Linked DNA regions of Aquabacterium sp. OR-4. The protein of the gene in region 1 interacts with the protein of each later gene in a pairwise test. Links are inferred from orthologs where the notes say so. Each region holds a gene or a part of one and is shown in the gene's direction. Other genes may lie near its edges.

Region 1 (7,859 bases):
GAGCTGGATGCCGACACCGCCGCCCAGGTGCTGAGCGAAGCCGGCCGCTTTGCCTCGCAGGTGCTGGCGCCTTTGAATGCCGGCGGCGACCGCGTGGGTTGCCGCTGGTCGCCCCAGGGCGTGGTCACGCCGCCGGGCTTTCGCGAGGCCTGGGCCGCCTATGTGCAGGGCGGCTGGCCGGCGCTGGCCGCCGCGCCCGAGGACGGCGGTCAGGGCCTGCCCGCGGCCCTGAACATGCCGCTCAACGAGATGATCGCGGCCGCCAACCATGGCTGGACCATGTACCCCGGCCTGCTGCACGGCGCCTGCGAGGTGGTGCGCCACGACGCCGTGCCCGAGCTGCGCGCGCGCTACCTGGCGCCGCTGGTGAGCGGCCAATGGCTGGCCACCATGTGCCTGACCGAGCCGCAGGCCGGCAGCGACCTGGGCCAGGTGCGCACCCGCGCCGAGCTGGTGGCTGGCCAGCCTGCCGCCAACGGCGCGCCGCTGCGCATCAGCGGCAGCAAGGTCTTCATCAGCGGCGGCGAGCACGACCTCAGCGACAACATCGTGCACCTGGTGCTGTGCCGCCTGCCCGGTGCCGGCGCGGGCAGCAAGGGCCTGTCGCTGGCGCTGGTGCCGAAGATCCTGCCGGACGGACAGCGCAACGCGGTGCATTGCGACGGCATCGAGCACAAGATGGGCATCCATGGCAGCGCCACCTGCCAGATGCGCTTTGAGCAGGCCGAGGGCTGGCTGATCGGCGAGCCGCACCGCGGCCTGGCCGCCATGTTCAGGATGATGAACTCGGCCCGCCTGCATGTGGCCATGCAGGGCCTGGGCCACCTGGAGGCCGCCACGCAGAACGCCTGGCGCTATGCGGCCGGGCGGGTGCAGATGCGCGCGCCGTCGCAGCCGCCAGGCGCCAGCCCGGAGCAGGGCGGCGACCCCATCGCCTGGCACCCGGCCATGCGCCGCCTGCTGCTGGGCCTGCGCGCGCGCACGGATGCCGCCCGCGTGGTGGCCCTGCGCTGCGCCATGCTGCTCGACGAGGCCGCGCAGCACCCCGATGCCACGCGCCGCGCCGCAGCGGCTGGCCAGGTGGCCATCCTCACCCCGGTGGCCAAGGCCTTCTTCACCGAGCTGGGCCACCGCGGCGCCGACGACGCCCTGCAGGCCTGGGGCGGCTATGGCTTCGTGGCCGAGTACGGCATCGAGCAGACGGTGCGCGACAGCCGCATCGCCATGATCTACGAGGGCACCAACGAGATCCAGGCCATCGACCTGGTGCTGCGCAAGCTGCTCGACGACGGGGGCCAGCGCGCCGGCGTCCTGATCGACGAGCTGGCCGCCGAGGCCGTGTTGTGCCGCACCGATGCCGCGCTGCAGCCCTTTGCCGAGGCGCTGGACGCGCAGCTCGACGCCTGGCGCCAGGCCCTGGCCGCGCTGCTGACCGGCCGCGATGGCGATGCCGAATACCCGCTGCGCGTGGCCGATGACATGCTGGCCGGCGTGGGCCATGCCTTGCTGGCCTGGGCCTGGGCGCGCATTGCCCGCTGCAGCGCCAACCCGGCGCGTGCGCCGGCCCCCGGCGGCCGCAGCGCGCAGGATTGGCTGGACGCCGCCCGCCACGGCATCGACTGGCTGCTGCCGCAGGCCCAGGTGCACTGGGCGCGTGTGGGCCGGCGCGGCGCGGTGCTGCCGCACCTGGCGCGGGTGGCCGTCTGATGGCCACGCGAACCGCCGGCCAGGCGCTGTCGCTGGGCGCACTCGAGGAGGTGCTGGGCTTTCACCTGGCCACCGCCACGGTGACCACCATGGACACCTTCTACCGCCATGTCGGCGAGCCGCTGAACCTGCGCAAGGTGGAGTACTCGCTGCTGCTGCTGCTGCTGGCCAACGGGCCGCTGCCGCCCAAGCGCCTGGGCCAGGCACTGGCGCTGTCGGCGCCCAACCTGACGCTGCTGCTCGACCGCCTGCAGCAGCGCGAGCTGATCCGCCGCGAGCGCAGCGAGGCCGACCGCCGCAGCCACAACGTGGTGCTCACGCCGGAAGGTCAGCGCGTGGCCGAGGCCGGCGCCACCGCTGCCGTGCCGATGGAGCGCGAACTCGACAGCCGGCTCACCCGTGCCGAGCGGCTGATGCTGATCGAGCTCCTGCGAAAGGTAGCAGCTCGCTGAACGTAGCGATCCCCATCGAAGGGAACGACCTCGTCGAAGGGAAGCGCGGGCAGCGCCCGGCCGCTCCGAAGCGGCCGCGCTACCCCAGGGCTGCGAAGCGGCCCCTCACGGGGCCACGGGGGTGGCTTGCCGTACCCGGCAAGCCGGGGGCTCCGGTCACCAGGGGGCGCGGCCGATGCCCATCACGCGCCGGTACCACTCGTGGAAGTGGCGCATGCCGTCTTCCATCGGGCTCTGGTACGGGCCGGCTTCATCGTCGCCGCGTTCCATCAGCGCACGGCGGCCAGCGTCCATGCGCAGCGCTATCTCGTCGTCCTCGACGCAGGTTTCCATGTAGGCGTTCTGCTCGGCCTCGATGAACTCGCGCTCGAAGGCGGCGATCTCCTCGGGGTAGTAGAACTCCACCATGTTCAGCGTCTTCTGCGGCCCCTTGGGGTACAGCGTCGAGACCACCAGCACATGCGGATACCACTCGACCATGATGTTCGGGTAGTAGGTCAGCCAGATCGCGCCCTGCTTGGGCGGCGCGCCGTTGCCCAGCGCCAGCACCGCCTCGTGCCAGCGCTTGTAGGCCGGCGAGCCGGCCTGGCGCAGCGAGTCGTTGATGCCCACGGTCTGCACCGAGTGGTGCGGGCTGAACTCCCAGCGCAGGTCGTCGCAGGTGACGAAGCGGCCCAGCCCCGGGTGAAAGGGCCCGACGTGGTAGTCCTCGAGGTAGACCTCGATGAAGGTCTTCCAGTTGTAGTCGCACTCGTGGATGTGCACCTTGTCGAGCACATAGCCCGAGAAGTCGAGGTCGGCGCGCGGGCCCACCTGGCCCAGCTCGGCGCCGATGTCGCGGCCGTTGTCCTCGAACACCATGCCGTTCCAGCTGCGCGTGCGGTAGCGGTTGAGGTTCAGGCAGGGGTCGTGGTCGAACAGCGGTGCGCCCAGCAGCTGGCCCTGCAGATCGTAGGTCCAGCGGTGCAGCGGGCACACGATGTTGCCGCCGCCGCCATTGGTCCGGGTGTTGCCCCGCCCGCGCAGCATCACCGCCTGGCGGTGCCGGCAGACGTTCGAGATCAGCTCCACGCCCTGCGGCGTGCGCACCAGCGCACGGCCTTCGCCTTCTTGCGGCAGGGCGTAGAAATCACCCACCTCGGGCACCGCCAGCTCATGCCCCAGGTAGCGCGGGCCGTGCTGGTAGATCAGCTCCATCTCGCGACGAAACAGATCGTCCGAGAAATAGGTGGTGACGGAGAGTTGCGAGCGCGCGGACCGGTCGTCGACACGGTGCTGGTTGCGCGCAAGAGCTTCGAGACTGGCGCTCAGGTCCGACATGATCCCCAGGATCTCCCAAAAAGGATGTCAAAAACCCCCCACCCGGTGGCCCCGCGGGATGGGACTGTCGATGATGAAAACGGCCACCTCGCGAAACGCGGGTGACCGTCGAGGCCGCATTGTAGCCCGCCGGGTGGATTGGCCTGTCCGGCCGCTGGACGGGGCCCCTCGGCGGCGCGACTAAAATCGCGGATTGCCCAGACCTGCCGCCCCCATGACCGCCACCGCATCCGCGCCTGACCTGCCCGACCGTTACGAAGACGCGCTGGCCGAACTCGAGCGCCTGGTGCAGGCCATGGAAGGCGGGCAGCTGCCGCTGGACGGCCTGCTGGGCCACTACCAGCGCGGCAGCGCGCTGCTGGCCCTGTGCCGCGAGCGCCTGCAGGCGGTGGAGTCGCAGGTCAAGGTGCTGGAAGACGGCCAGCTGACCGAGTGGACCGGTGCATGAGCCCGCCGGGCCGTTCCCCAGCGCGAATCCCGCAGCGCACGGCGCAGAGGGTGGTGCAGTGAGCGCCGTGCTGTCTGGCGAGCGCTTCGAGGCCTGGGTGCGCGAGCAGCTGGTGCAGGTGGAGCAGGCGCTCGGCGCCTGGGTGCCTGCCGACGCGCCGGCGGGCCTGGGCGCGGCCATGCGCTACGGCGTGCTCGACGGCGGCAAGCGCCTGCGCCCGCTGCTGGTCTGCGCCGCCGCCGAGGCGGTGCAAGGCCATTGCGCTGCCGCCATGCGTGCCGCCGTGGCGGTGGAGCTGATCCACGCCTACTCGCTGGTGCACGACGACATGCCCTGCATGGACAACGACGTGCTGCGCCGCGGCAAGCCCACCGTGCATGTGCAGTTCGGCGAGGCCACGGCCATGCTGGCCGGAGATGCCATGCAGGCCCTGGCCTTCGAGGTGCTGACGCCCGATGCCGAGCCCGGCCTGCCGCCGGCGCTGCAGGCCCGCCTGGTGGCGCTGCTGGCGCGTTCCGCGGGCCACGCCGGCATGGCCGGTGGCCAGGCCATCGACCTGGCGGCCACCGGCAAGCCACTCGACGAGGCGGCGCTGCGCAACATGCACCGCCGCAAGACCGGCGCGCTGCTGCAGGCCAGCGTGCTGATGGGGGCCGCCACCGGCCCCTGCGACGCCACGGCCTGGGCGGCGTTGTCCGATTTCGGGGCGGCGCTGGGCCTGGCCTTCCAGGTGGTCGACGACATCCTCGACGTGACCCAGGCTTCCGAGACCCTGGGCAAGACCGCCGGCAAGGACCTCGACGCCAACAAGCCGACCTATGTCACCGTGCTGGGCCTCGACGAGGCCCGCCGCCAGGCGCATGCACTGCATGCGGCTGCCGTGGATGCGCTGTCGCGCAGCGGCCTCACCGAGATCGGCGATCTGCGCCAGCTGGCCGACATGGTCGTCGACCGCGACTGCTGAGCCGCGGCTTCTGGAGTTCACGCCCATGCCTTATTCGCTGCTGCACACCATTTCCACCCCGGCCGAGCTGCGCCGCCTGTCGCGGCCGCAGCTGCGCACGCTGGCGCAGGAGCTGCGGGCCTATCTGCTCGAAAGCGTGGCCAAGACCGGCGGCCATCTGTCGTCCAACCTCGGCACGGTGGAGCTCACCATCGCGCTGCACTATGTGTTCGACACGCCGCACGACCGCCTGGTGTGGGACGTGGGCCACCAGACCTATCCGCACAAGATCCTCACCGGCCGGCGCGAGGCCATGGCCACGCTCAAGCAGATGGGCGGCATCAGCGGCTTTCCGCGCCGCGCCGAGAGCGACTACGACACCTTCGGCACCGGCCATTCCAGCACCAGCATCTCGGCCGCGCTGGGCATGGCCCACGCCGCCAAGCTGAAGGGCGAGCGCCGCCATGTGGTGGCGGTGATCGGCGATGGCGCGCTGACCGGCGGCATGGCCTTCGAGGCCATGAACCACGGCGGATCGCCGCATGGCGTGGGCCCGGCCGACATGCTGGTGGTGCTCAACGACAACGACATGTCGATCAGCCCGCCGGTGGGTGCGCTGAACAAGCACCTGGCACGCCTGATGAGCGGCAATTTCTACAGCGCCGCGCGCGAGGGCGCCAAGAGCGTGCTCAAGAACACGCCGCTGTACGAGTTTGCGCGCCGCTTCGAGGAGCACACCAAGGGCATGGTGGTGCCCGGCACCATCTTCGAGGAGCTGGGCTTCACCTATGTGGGCCCGATCGACGGCCATGACCTCGACGCGCTGATTCCCACGTTGGAGAACCTGCGCGACAAGCGCGGCCCGCAGTTCCTGCACGTGGTCACCAAGAAGGGCTACGGCTACAAGCTGGCCGAAGCCGACCCGATCAACTACCACGGCCCGGGCAAGTTCGACCCCAGCGTGGGCCTGACCAAGCCCAGCGCGCCGCCCAAGACCACCTTCACCCAGGTGTTCGGCCAGTGGCTGTGCGACATGGCCGCGGCCGACCCCCGCCTGGTGGGCATCACGCCCGCCATGCGTGAGGGCTCGGGCATGGTCGAGTTCGAGCAGCGCTTTCCCAAGCGCTACCACGACGTGGGCATTGCCGAGCAGCATGCCGTCACCTTTGCCGGCGGCCTGGCCTGCGAGGGCTTCAAGCCGGTGCTGGCGATCTACTCCACCTTTCTGCAGCGCGGCTACGACCAGCTGATCCACGATGTGGCGCTGCAGAACCTGCCGGTGATGTTGGCGCTCGACCGCGCCGGCCTGGTGGGCGCCGACGGCGCCACGCATGCCGGCGCCTACGACATCGCCTTCCTGCGCTGTGTGCCGAACATGGCCGTGCTCACCCCGTCCGACGAGGACGAATGCCGCAAAGCGCTGACCACCGCCTACCGGCGCGATCACCCGACCGCGGTGCGCTATCCGCGCGGCGCCGGCATCGGTCGCGCCATCGAGCCCGGCCTGGCCGAACTGCCCTGGGGCCGGGGCGAAATGCGCCGCAACAGCAGCCTGCCGCAGGGGGCGGGTGGCGTGGCGGCACGGCGCATCGCCATCCTGGCCTTCGGCACGCTGCTGCACCCGGCGCTGGCCGCGGCCGAGGCGCTGGATGCCAGCGTGGCCAACATGCGCTTTGCCAAGCCGCTCGACACCGAGCTGCTGTGCAGCCTGGCACGAAGCCACGACGCGCTGGTGACGATCGAGGAAGGCTGCATCGCCGGTGGTGCCGGCAGTGCCGTGGGCGAGGCGCTGGCCGCCGCCGGCATCAGCGTGCCGCTGCTGCACCTGGGCCTGCCCGACGAGTTCATCGAGCATGGCGATCCGGCGCGGCTGCTGGCGCTGTGCGGGCTGGATGCCGCGGGCATCGAGGCGGCGGTGCGCAAGCGCTTCGGGCCGGCCTTGTCGCTGGTGGCGCGGCCGGCGGTCAACGACTGACCGGCCGGTGCACCGGGCCATCGTCAGCACCCCCGCAGCGAAGGCCCGGCGCCCACCATGTCCACCGGCACCTCGCTGATCAACCCGGCGGTGCACGACGCCCAGGCCATGCGCCAGGCCGGCGCCGACCTGCTGTCGCTGGCGCTGATGGACGCCCGCAGCCGCACGCTGGGCTGGCTGGCGGCCTTCGAGGACCTGAGCTTTCGGGTGCCCTTCGACGACTTCGACCCGCCGCTGTGGTGGGTGGGCCATGCCGCCTGGTACCAGGAATACTGGATCGCCCGCCACGTGCAGCGCGGCCGCGGTGCGGCGGCCGATCCGGCGGGCCTGCGCCTGGCTTCGACCGAGCCCTGTGCCGATGCCTGGTTCGATCCCCAGTCGCTGACCCGCGCCGAGCGCTGGCAGGACGCGCTGCCCGGCGCCGAGGCGCTGCGCCGCTACCTGGGCAGCACGCTGGAGGCCACGCTCGAGCTGCTGGACAAGCTCGGCCCCGGGCCCGTGGACGATGCCGCCCTGCACGTGTTTCGCATGGCCTTGTTGCACGAAGACGCGGTGGGCGAGACGCTGGCGGTGCTGGCCCAGGCGCTCGACCTGGGCCCTGACCGCCTGAACGGGCCGCAGCAGGCCGGCTGGCTGCCCGAGCTGCCGGCCCGCACGCGGCGCGACGCCATCGGCATGCCCGGCCAGCGCATGCAGCTGGGCTCGGCGCGCGGTGGCTACGTGCCCGACAACGAGTGCTGGGCGCACGAGCTGAGCGTGCCCGAGTTCGAGATCGATGCCCAGCCGGTGGGCTGGGCCGCCTATGCCGAGTTCATCGACGATGGCGGCTACGACCAGCGCCGCTGGTGGGGCCACGAGGGCTGGGAGTGGCTGGAGGCCACCACCCGCCGCGCCCCGCGCTATGTCGAGCAGGTCACCGGTGGCGTGCTGGCGCGCCGCCAGGGCCGCATGCAGCGCGTGCCCGGTGCACAGCCGGTGCTGCATGTCAGCGCCCACGAGGCCGAGGCCTGGTGT
Region 2 (6,191 bases), on another replicon or contig:
TGGTGCAGGCTGGACACGCTCATGTGCGCGGCGGCGGCCAGCTCCTCGATGCGCACCGGCTCGGCAAAGCGCCGTTCCAGCAGATCGATGGCGCGGGCGATGCGCTGGGTCTGGCCATCGGCCATGGCCAGGGCCCGCAGCGGCGCGCCCAGCTCGCCCACCAGCACGCGGTAGAGGATCTCGCGCATGGCCAGCGGCGCCAGCACCGGCAGGTGCTGCGGCGTGTCGAGCAGGCGCAGCAGGCGCAGCACGGCGTCCAGCAGCGGCAGCGACACGCGGCTCACGTGCAGGCCACGCGCCGGCGAGGGTGAGGGTGAGGGTGAGGCCGGGGTCGCCGCCACGGCCGCGCCGCGGCGCGGGCCGGCGGCGGCGCCGGACTCGGCGGCATCGCCGGCCTCCAGCATCAGCGCGGCCAGGTGCTGGGCGTCGAGGCTCAGGCGCAGGCACAGGTAGGGCGCCTCGGGCGAGGCCTCGGTGATCTGCCCGCAGGGCAGCATCTTGACCGACACCACCAGGCAGTGCAGCGGGTCGTAGCGGATCGGCTCCTGGCCCAGCAGCGCCTGCTTGCGGCCCTGCAGCACCACCACCAGGCCGGGCTCGTACACCGCGGGCAGTGGCAGCGCCGGTGCGCTGGCGCGGACCAGCAGCAGGCCGGGCACCGCGGTGGCATGGTGGCCATCGCCCGGCGCATGGGCCAGCGCCAGGCGCACCGCCTCGGCCAGCAGGGCCTGCAGCGCAGGGGTGTCGTCGGCCGGCCCGGCGGCAAGGGCGGCCGGGGCAGGGGCGGGCGGCTGGGTCGAAGAGGGCATGGCGGTATGGGGCGGCCCGGGCGGGCCAGGGGGAGTGGACAGGGCAGGGCGGACGGGCCGATCGGGCCGATGAGACGGCAGACCACGTAGACGGTCGCCCAAGCGACAGATAAGCAAACGGCCGCCCAAGCGGTCGATTGGAGGGCTGGCCTGGACGATTGTGCAAGCCTTTGTCCAAATTGGCAGGCCTGTGCCGATGGGTCTGGATGATCGGGCAAGCATCGGCGAGCTTCCGGCTCGCGCCGGGGCGGCCCGCTGCCTACGCTGGCAGGCCTGTTCGACGATCAACCTGCTGGAGCCCTGACCATGACCTCTCTTTCGAGCCACCGCCCCTATCCGCGCCGCCGCCTGGGTGGCCAAGACCTCGAGGTCTCGGCCATCGGCCTGGGCTGCATGGGCATGTCCGATTTCTACGGCCCGGCCGACGATGCGCAATCGCTGGCGGTGCTGCACCATGCGCTGGACATCGGCATCAACTTTCTCGACACCGCCGACATGTACGGCGTTGGCGCCAACGAGCGCCTGCTGGCCCCGCTGCTGGCGGCACGCCGCCACGAGGTGGTGCTGGCCACCAAGTTCGGCAATGTGCGCGCGCCCGACGGCGCGATGCTGCGCATCGACGGCAGCCCGGCCTATGTGAAGAGCGCCTGCGATGCCAGCCTGCAGCGCCTGGGCGTGGACCACATCGACCTGTACTACCAGCACCGGGTGGACAAGAGCGTGCCGATCGAGGACACCGTGGGCGCCATGGCCGACCTGGTGCGTGCCGGCAAGGTGCGGCACCTGGGCCTGTCGGAGGCCGGGCCCGAGACGCTGCGCCGCGCGGCCGCGGTGCACCCCATCGCCGCGCTGCAGACCGAATACTCGCTGTGGACGCGCGATGTCGAGGCCCAGATCCTGCCCACCTGCCGTGCGCTGGGCATTGCGCTGGTGCCCTACAGCCCGCTGGGCCGCGGTTTTCTCACCGGCGCCATCCGCAGCGCCGAGGCCCTGGCGGCCAACGACTGGCGCCGTGCCAACCCGCGCTTCCAGGGCGACAACCTGGGCCACAACCTGGCGCTGGCCGATGCGGTGAGCGCCTTGGCGCAAGGCCACGGCATGACACCCGCCCAGCTGGCACTGGCCTGGCTGCTGGCGCAGGGCGACGACATCGTGCCCATCCCCGGCACGCGCCGCGTGCAGCGGCTCGATGAAAACGCGGACGCCGCGCACCGTCCCCTGAACGCTGCGCTGCTGGCGGCGGTGGAGGCGCTGCTGGCGGTGCAGCCGGTGGCCGGCACGCGCTATCCGGCGGCGGCGCTGGCCAACCTCAACCTGTGATCCCGGCGGCCCCGCGCGGCGTCAACCCAGGCCGAGAAACCGGCCCATGCGCTGCAGCTCGTCGTCCAGCGCCGCGCGGTAGCCGGCCTCGCGTGGCGGCTTGCCGGCCACATAGCCCAGCTCGGGCGTCAATGCGCCGCCTTTCACCGCCAGGTTGCCCCAGCCGATGACCTGGTCGCGCCACAGCAGCGGCAGCGCGTAATAGCCGCGCAGGCGCCTGGGCGCCGGCGTGTAGGCCTCGAAGCGGTAGGCCCAGCCCCACAGCGCCTCGAAACGGCGGCGGTCCCACACGATGGGGTCGAAGGGCGCCAGCAGGCGCACGCTGTCGTCCACCCGGTGGCGGCGCGAGGCCGGGTTCTCGCCGGCCGGCCACAGCCAGTCCACGCCGTCCACCCGGGCGCTGGGCAGCCGGGCCCTGGCGCGGGCCAGCGCGGCGGCGCGCTCGCCCGCCCACTGCGGCGCGCCGCCGCGCAGGTGGCTCACCAGCTCGCCCAGCGAGCGCGCCGGCAGCGGCGCGTACTTGGCCAGGATCACGTCCACCAGCGCGTCCATCGCCGCGGCGGTGTCGGCTGCCGGCGGGTGGGCCTCGCGGGCGGCATACAGGCGCACGCCGCCCTCGCGCCGGGCAATGCGCAGCAGGCCGCGGTAGTGCATGCCGTCCAGCAGCTGGGTGCTGGCATTGCTGCTGCCGCCGAACCAGTTCTTCGTCTTGCCGTGGGCAAACTGCGCATCCACCTCGCGCGGGTGCACCACGCCGCGCTGGTGCACGAAGGCCAGCACCTCGTGCGCCTGCGCCCAGCGCGCCTGCGGCCACACGGTGCGCGGGGTGCGCGGATGCATCAGCGCCGCCGTGGCGCGCGGCAGGAAACCGTAGTTGACGAAGAAGTCTTCCTCGATGCCCAGCCGCGGGTAGCGCGCCTCCAAGTCACCGGCGCGGTAGCCGGCCACGCGGTGGCGCAGCGTGAGGTCTTGGGCGCGGGCCGGCGCACGGATCGGGTCGGCCTGAACGAAGCCCAGGCGGGCAATCGCCCGGGGCAGCGTGGTGGGCGTGAACAGCGTGCGCGCCACGGCATGGCGGCGCAGGTGCTCGAGGGTGATGGCGGCAGCGGCGGGCATGGCGGCAAGCGTAACCGGCCGGCCGCTGGCGCCCGCCGCGCTGGCGGGCGGTGACAATGGCCGCACCCTCCCCCTCTTGTGCACCGCGCCATGACGAAGCCGATCGGAACCCCGCTGTCCCCCAACGCCACCCGCGTGATGCTGCTGGGCAGCGGCGAGCTGGGCAAGGAGGTGCTGATCGCGCTGCAGCGCCTGGGCGTCGAGACCATTGCGGTCGACCGCTACGACAACGCCCCCGGCCAGCAGGTGGCCCACCACGCGCGCACCATCACGATGAGCGATCCGGCCCAGCTGCGCGCCCTGATCGAGGCCGAGAAGCCCGACCTGGTGGTGCCCGAGATCGAGGCCATCGCCACGCCCGAGCTGCAGGCGCTGGAAGCCGAGGGCAAGGTGCGCGTGATCCCCACCGCCCGCGCCGCGCGCCTGACGATGGACCGCGAAGGCATCCGCCGCCTGGCCGCCGAGACGCTGGGGCTGCCCACCAGCCCCTATCAGTTCTGCGACTCGCTGGCCGAGCTGCAGGCGGCGATTGACGGGGGCATCGGCTACCCCTGCATCGTCAAGCCGGTGATGAGCAGCAGCGGCAAGGGCCAGAGCAAGATCGACTCGGCCGCCGATGTGCAGAAGGCCTGGGACTACGCGATGGCCGGCGGCCGGGTCAGCCACGGCCGCGTGATCGTCGAGGGCTTCATCGACTTCGACTACGAGATCACCCAGCTCACCGTGCGCGCGCCGGGGCCCGACGGCCAGGTGCAGACCCACTTCTGCGAGCCCATCGGCCACATCCAGGTCAGCGGCGACTACGTGGAAAGCTGGCAGCCGCACCCGATGTCCGCCACCGCGCTGCAGCGCTCGCGCGAGATCGCCCAGGCCATCACCGACAACCTGGGCGTGGGGCTGGACGGACAGCCCTCCGGGTGGGGCCTCTTCGGCGTGGAGCTGTTCGTCAAGGGCGACGCGGTGTGGTTCAGCGAGGTGAGCCCGCGCCCGCACGACACCGGCATGGTGACCCTGATCACGCAGTGGCAAAACGAGTTCGAGCTGCATGCGCGCGCCATCCTGGGCCTGCCGGTCGACACCACGCTCAAGAGCCCCGGTGCCAGCGCGGTGATCTATGGCGGCGTCGATGCGCAGGGCATCGTGTTTGACGGCGTGGCCGACGCGCTGGCCGTGCCCGGCACCGAGCTGCGCCTGTTCGGCAAGCCCGAGAGCTTTGCCAAGCGCCGCATGGGCGTGGCGCTGGCCCACGATGGCGACGTGGCCGTGGCCCGCCAGCGCGCCAAGCTGGCCGCCGGCAAGGTCAAGCCGCGCACGGCCTGAGCGGCGTTGGCGCCGGGTAGCGGCGGGCCGCAGCGCCCGCCGGCCTGTCTGCCTGCCCGCCTGCCGGCGCCGTCACCCCTGCGACCCCCGGGCACCGGGCCGGGCCTTCACAATCGCCAGCCATGCCTGCCGCCATCCACACCCGCGCGACGGACCCGTTCGACGGCCTCACCGTGCTCGAGCGCGGCTGGCTGTCGTCGAACAACCTGCTGATCCACCCGGCGCGCGGCGAGGCCGGCGCGCTGCTGGTGGACGCCGGCCATGTCAACCATGCCGGGCAGACGCTGGCCCTGGTGCGCCAGGCGCTGCGCGAGGCGCCGCTGGCCGGCATCGTCAACACCCATCTGCATTCTGACCACTGCGGTGGCAATGCCGCGCTGCAGGCGGCCTTTGGCGCGCCGCTGCGGGTGCCGCCAGGCCAGGCGCAGCAGGTGCGCGACTGGTTCGACGCCGCGCCCGCCGTGGGCGCCGACGGCGTGGGCCTCAGCTGGGACGGCACCGGCCAGCGCCTGGCGCCGTTTCGCCCCGATGGCGTGCTGCCGCCCGGCGAGCCGCTGCTGGCCGGTGGCCGCGAATGGCAGGTGCTGCCCGCACCGGGCCACGACCCCGACTCGGTGATGCTGTTCGATGCCGCCCACGGCCTGCTGGTGTCGGCCGACGCGCTGTGGGAGCACGGCTTCGGCGTGGTGTTTCCCGAGATCGAGGGCGAGCCCGGTTTTGACGACGTGGGCGCGGTGCTCGAGCAGATCGCCGCGCTGCCGGTGCGCTGGGTGGTGCCCGGCCATGGCGCGCCGTTCAGCGACGTGGGCGCGGCGCTGGCGCGCGCGCGCTCGCGCCTGGCCGGTTTTCAGGCCGACCCGGCCCGCCATGCCCGGCATGCGGTGAAGGTGCTGCTCAAGTACCACCTGATGGAAGAGCGCGCGCAGCCGCTCGCGGCCCTGCTCGACTGGGCCGAGGCCACGCCGCTGCTGTGCAGCACCTGGGCGCAGCACCCGCCGCGCGGCGTGGCGCGCGCACGCGACTGGCTGCTGCAGCTGCTGCACGAGCTGGCCGCGGCCGGCGCGCTGGCGGTGGACGGCGCGATGGTGACCGACCGCGCCTGAGCGCCCGGGGCTCAAGTTGCCGCCCGGGGCGGCCGATACACAGACTCGATGGTCCGGCTTGGCCGGCGCCCTGTTGTCCATTGAGCGCGCGCAAAAACACCCATGTCCGAAGCCCCCACCCTGGCCGCCAAGCTCTTGTTGCTGGAGCACGACCCGCGTCACTACCAGACACTGTGGGATCTGGCCCAGTCGCTGGGACTGGTGGCGTTGCCGCGCAGTGCCACCGATGCCCTGCCCACGCTGGCCCAGCACAAGGACCTGGGCGGCGTGATGCTGGCCGAAGACCTGCCCTGCGAAAGCGGCGATGCCCTGTCGCTGGCCCGGGCCATCCACCGCCAGCGGCCCGAGCTGCCGATCTTTCTGCGCCGCACCGGCGATGCGCCGCTGGCCGATGACCTGAAGCTCAGCCTGGCCCATGCCTGGACCGGGCTCGACACGCTGCGCGAGGCCCTCAACAAGAGCCTGTTCAGCCTGCGCTACCCGCCCGAGCTGGTCAATGGCGTGGTCGAGCTGACCTCGGGCG

Evidence for each region.
Region 2: the proteins of N4G63_RS11245 (region 1) and purT interact in binary tests that used the Escherichia coli proteins (3 or more experiments, as listed by UniProt). The link is inferred for Aquabacterium sp. OR-4 from one-to-one orthologs.

Annotation. Positions count from the first base shown.
Region 1 is NZ_JAOCQD020000001.1:2,619,676-2,627,534, reverse strand. Bases 3,020-5,938 are described here. They hold N4G63_RS11245 (polyprenyl synthetase family protein), read left to right. Parts: upstream 3,020-3,985; coding sequence 3,986-4,891; downstream 4,892-5,938. Other genes in these bases: dxs (1-deoxy-D-xylulose-5-phosphate synthase), read left to right, coding at 4,917-5,938; xseB (exodeoxyribonuclease VII small subunit), read left to right, coding at 3,694-3,927; N4G63_RS11255 (aromatic ring-hydroxylating oxygenase subunit alpha), read right to left, coding at 3,020-3,479. In the rest of the region: N4G63_RS11265 (acyl-CoA dehydrogenase family protein), read left to right, coding at 1-1,707; N4G63_RS11260 (MarR family winged helix-turn-helix transcriptional regulator), read left to right, coding at 1,707-2,159; more of N4G63_RS11255, read right to left, coding at 2,316-3,019; more of dxs, read left to right, coding at 5,939-6,845; N4G63_RS11235 (SUMF1/EgtB/PvdO family nonheme iron enzyme), read left to right, coding at 6,903-7,859.
Region 2 is NZ_JAOCQD020000003.1:15,939-22,129, forward strand. What follows is about bases 2,518-5,450. They hold purT (formate-dependent phosphoribosylglycinamide formyltransferase), read left to right. Parts: upstream 2,518-3,335; coding sequence 3,336-4,565; downstream 4,566-5,450. Other genes in these bases: N4G63_RS22150 (DNA glycosylase AlkZ-like family protein), read right to left, coding at 2,518-3,245; N4G63_RS22160 (MBL fold metallo-hydrolase), read left to right, coding at 4,688-5,450. Also shown: N4G63_RS22140 (AraC family transcriptional regulator), read right to left, coding at 1-809; N4G63_RS22145 (aldo/keto reductase), read left to right, coding at 1,116-2,129; more of N4G63_RS22150, read right to left, coding at 2,151-2,517; more of N4G63_RS22160, read left to right, coding at 5,451-5,668; N4G63_RS22165 (chemotaxis protein CheX), read left to right, coding at 5,771-6,191. UniProt on the Escherichia coli protein: Involved in the de novo purine biosynthesis. Catalyzes the transfer of formate to 5-phospho-ribosyl-glycinamide (GAR), producing 5-phospho-ribosyl-N-formylglycinamide (FGAR). Formate is provided by PurU via hydrolysis of 10-formyl-tetrahydrofolate.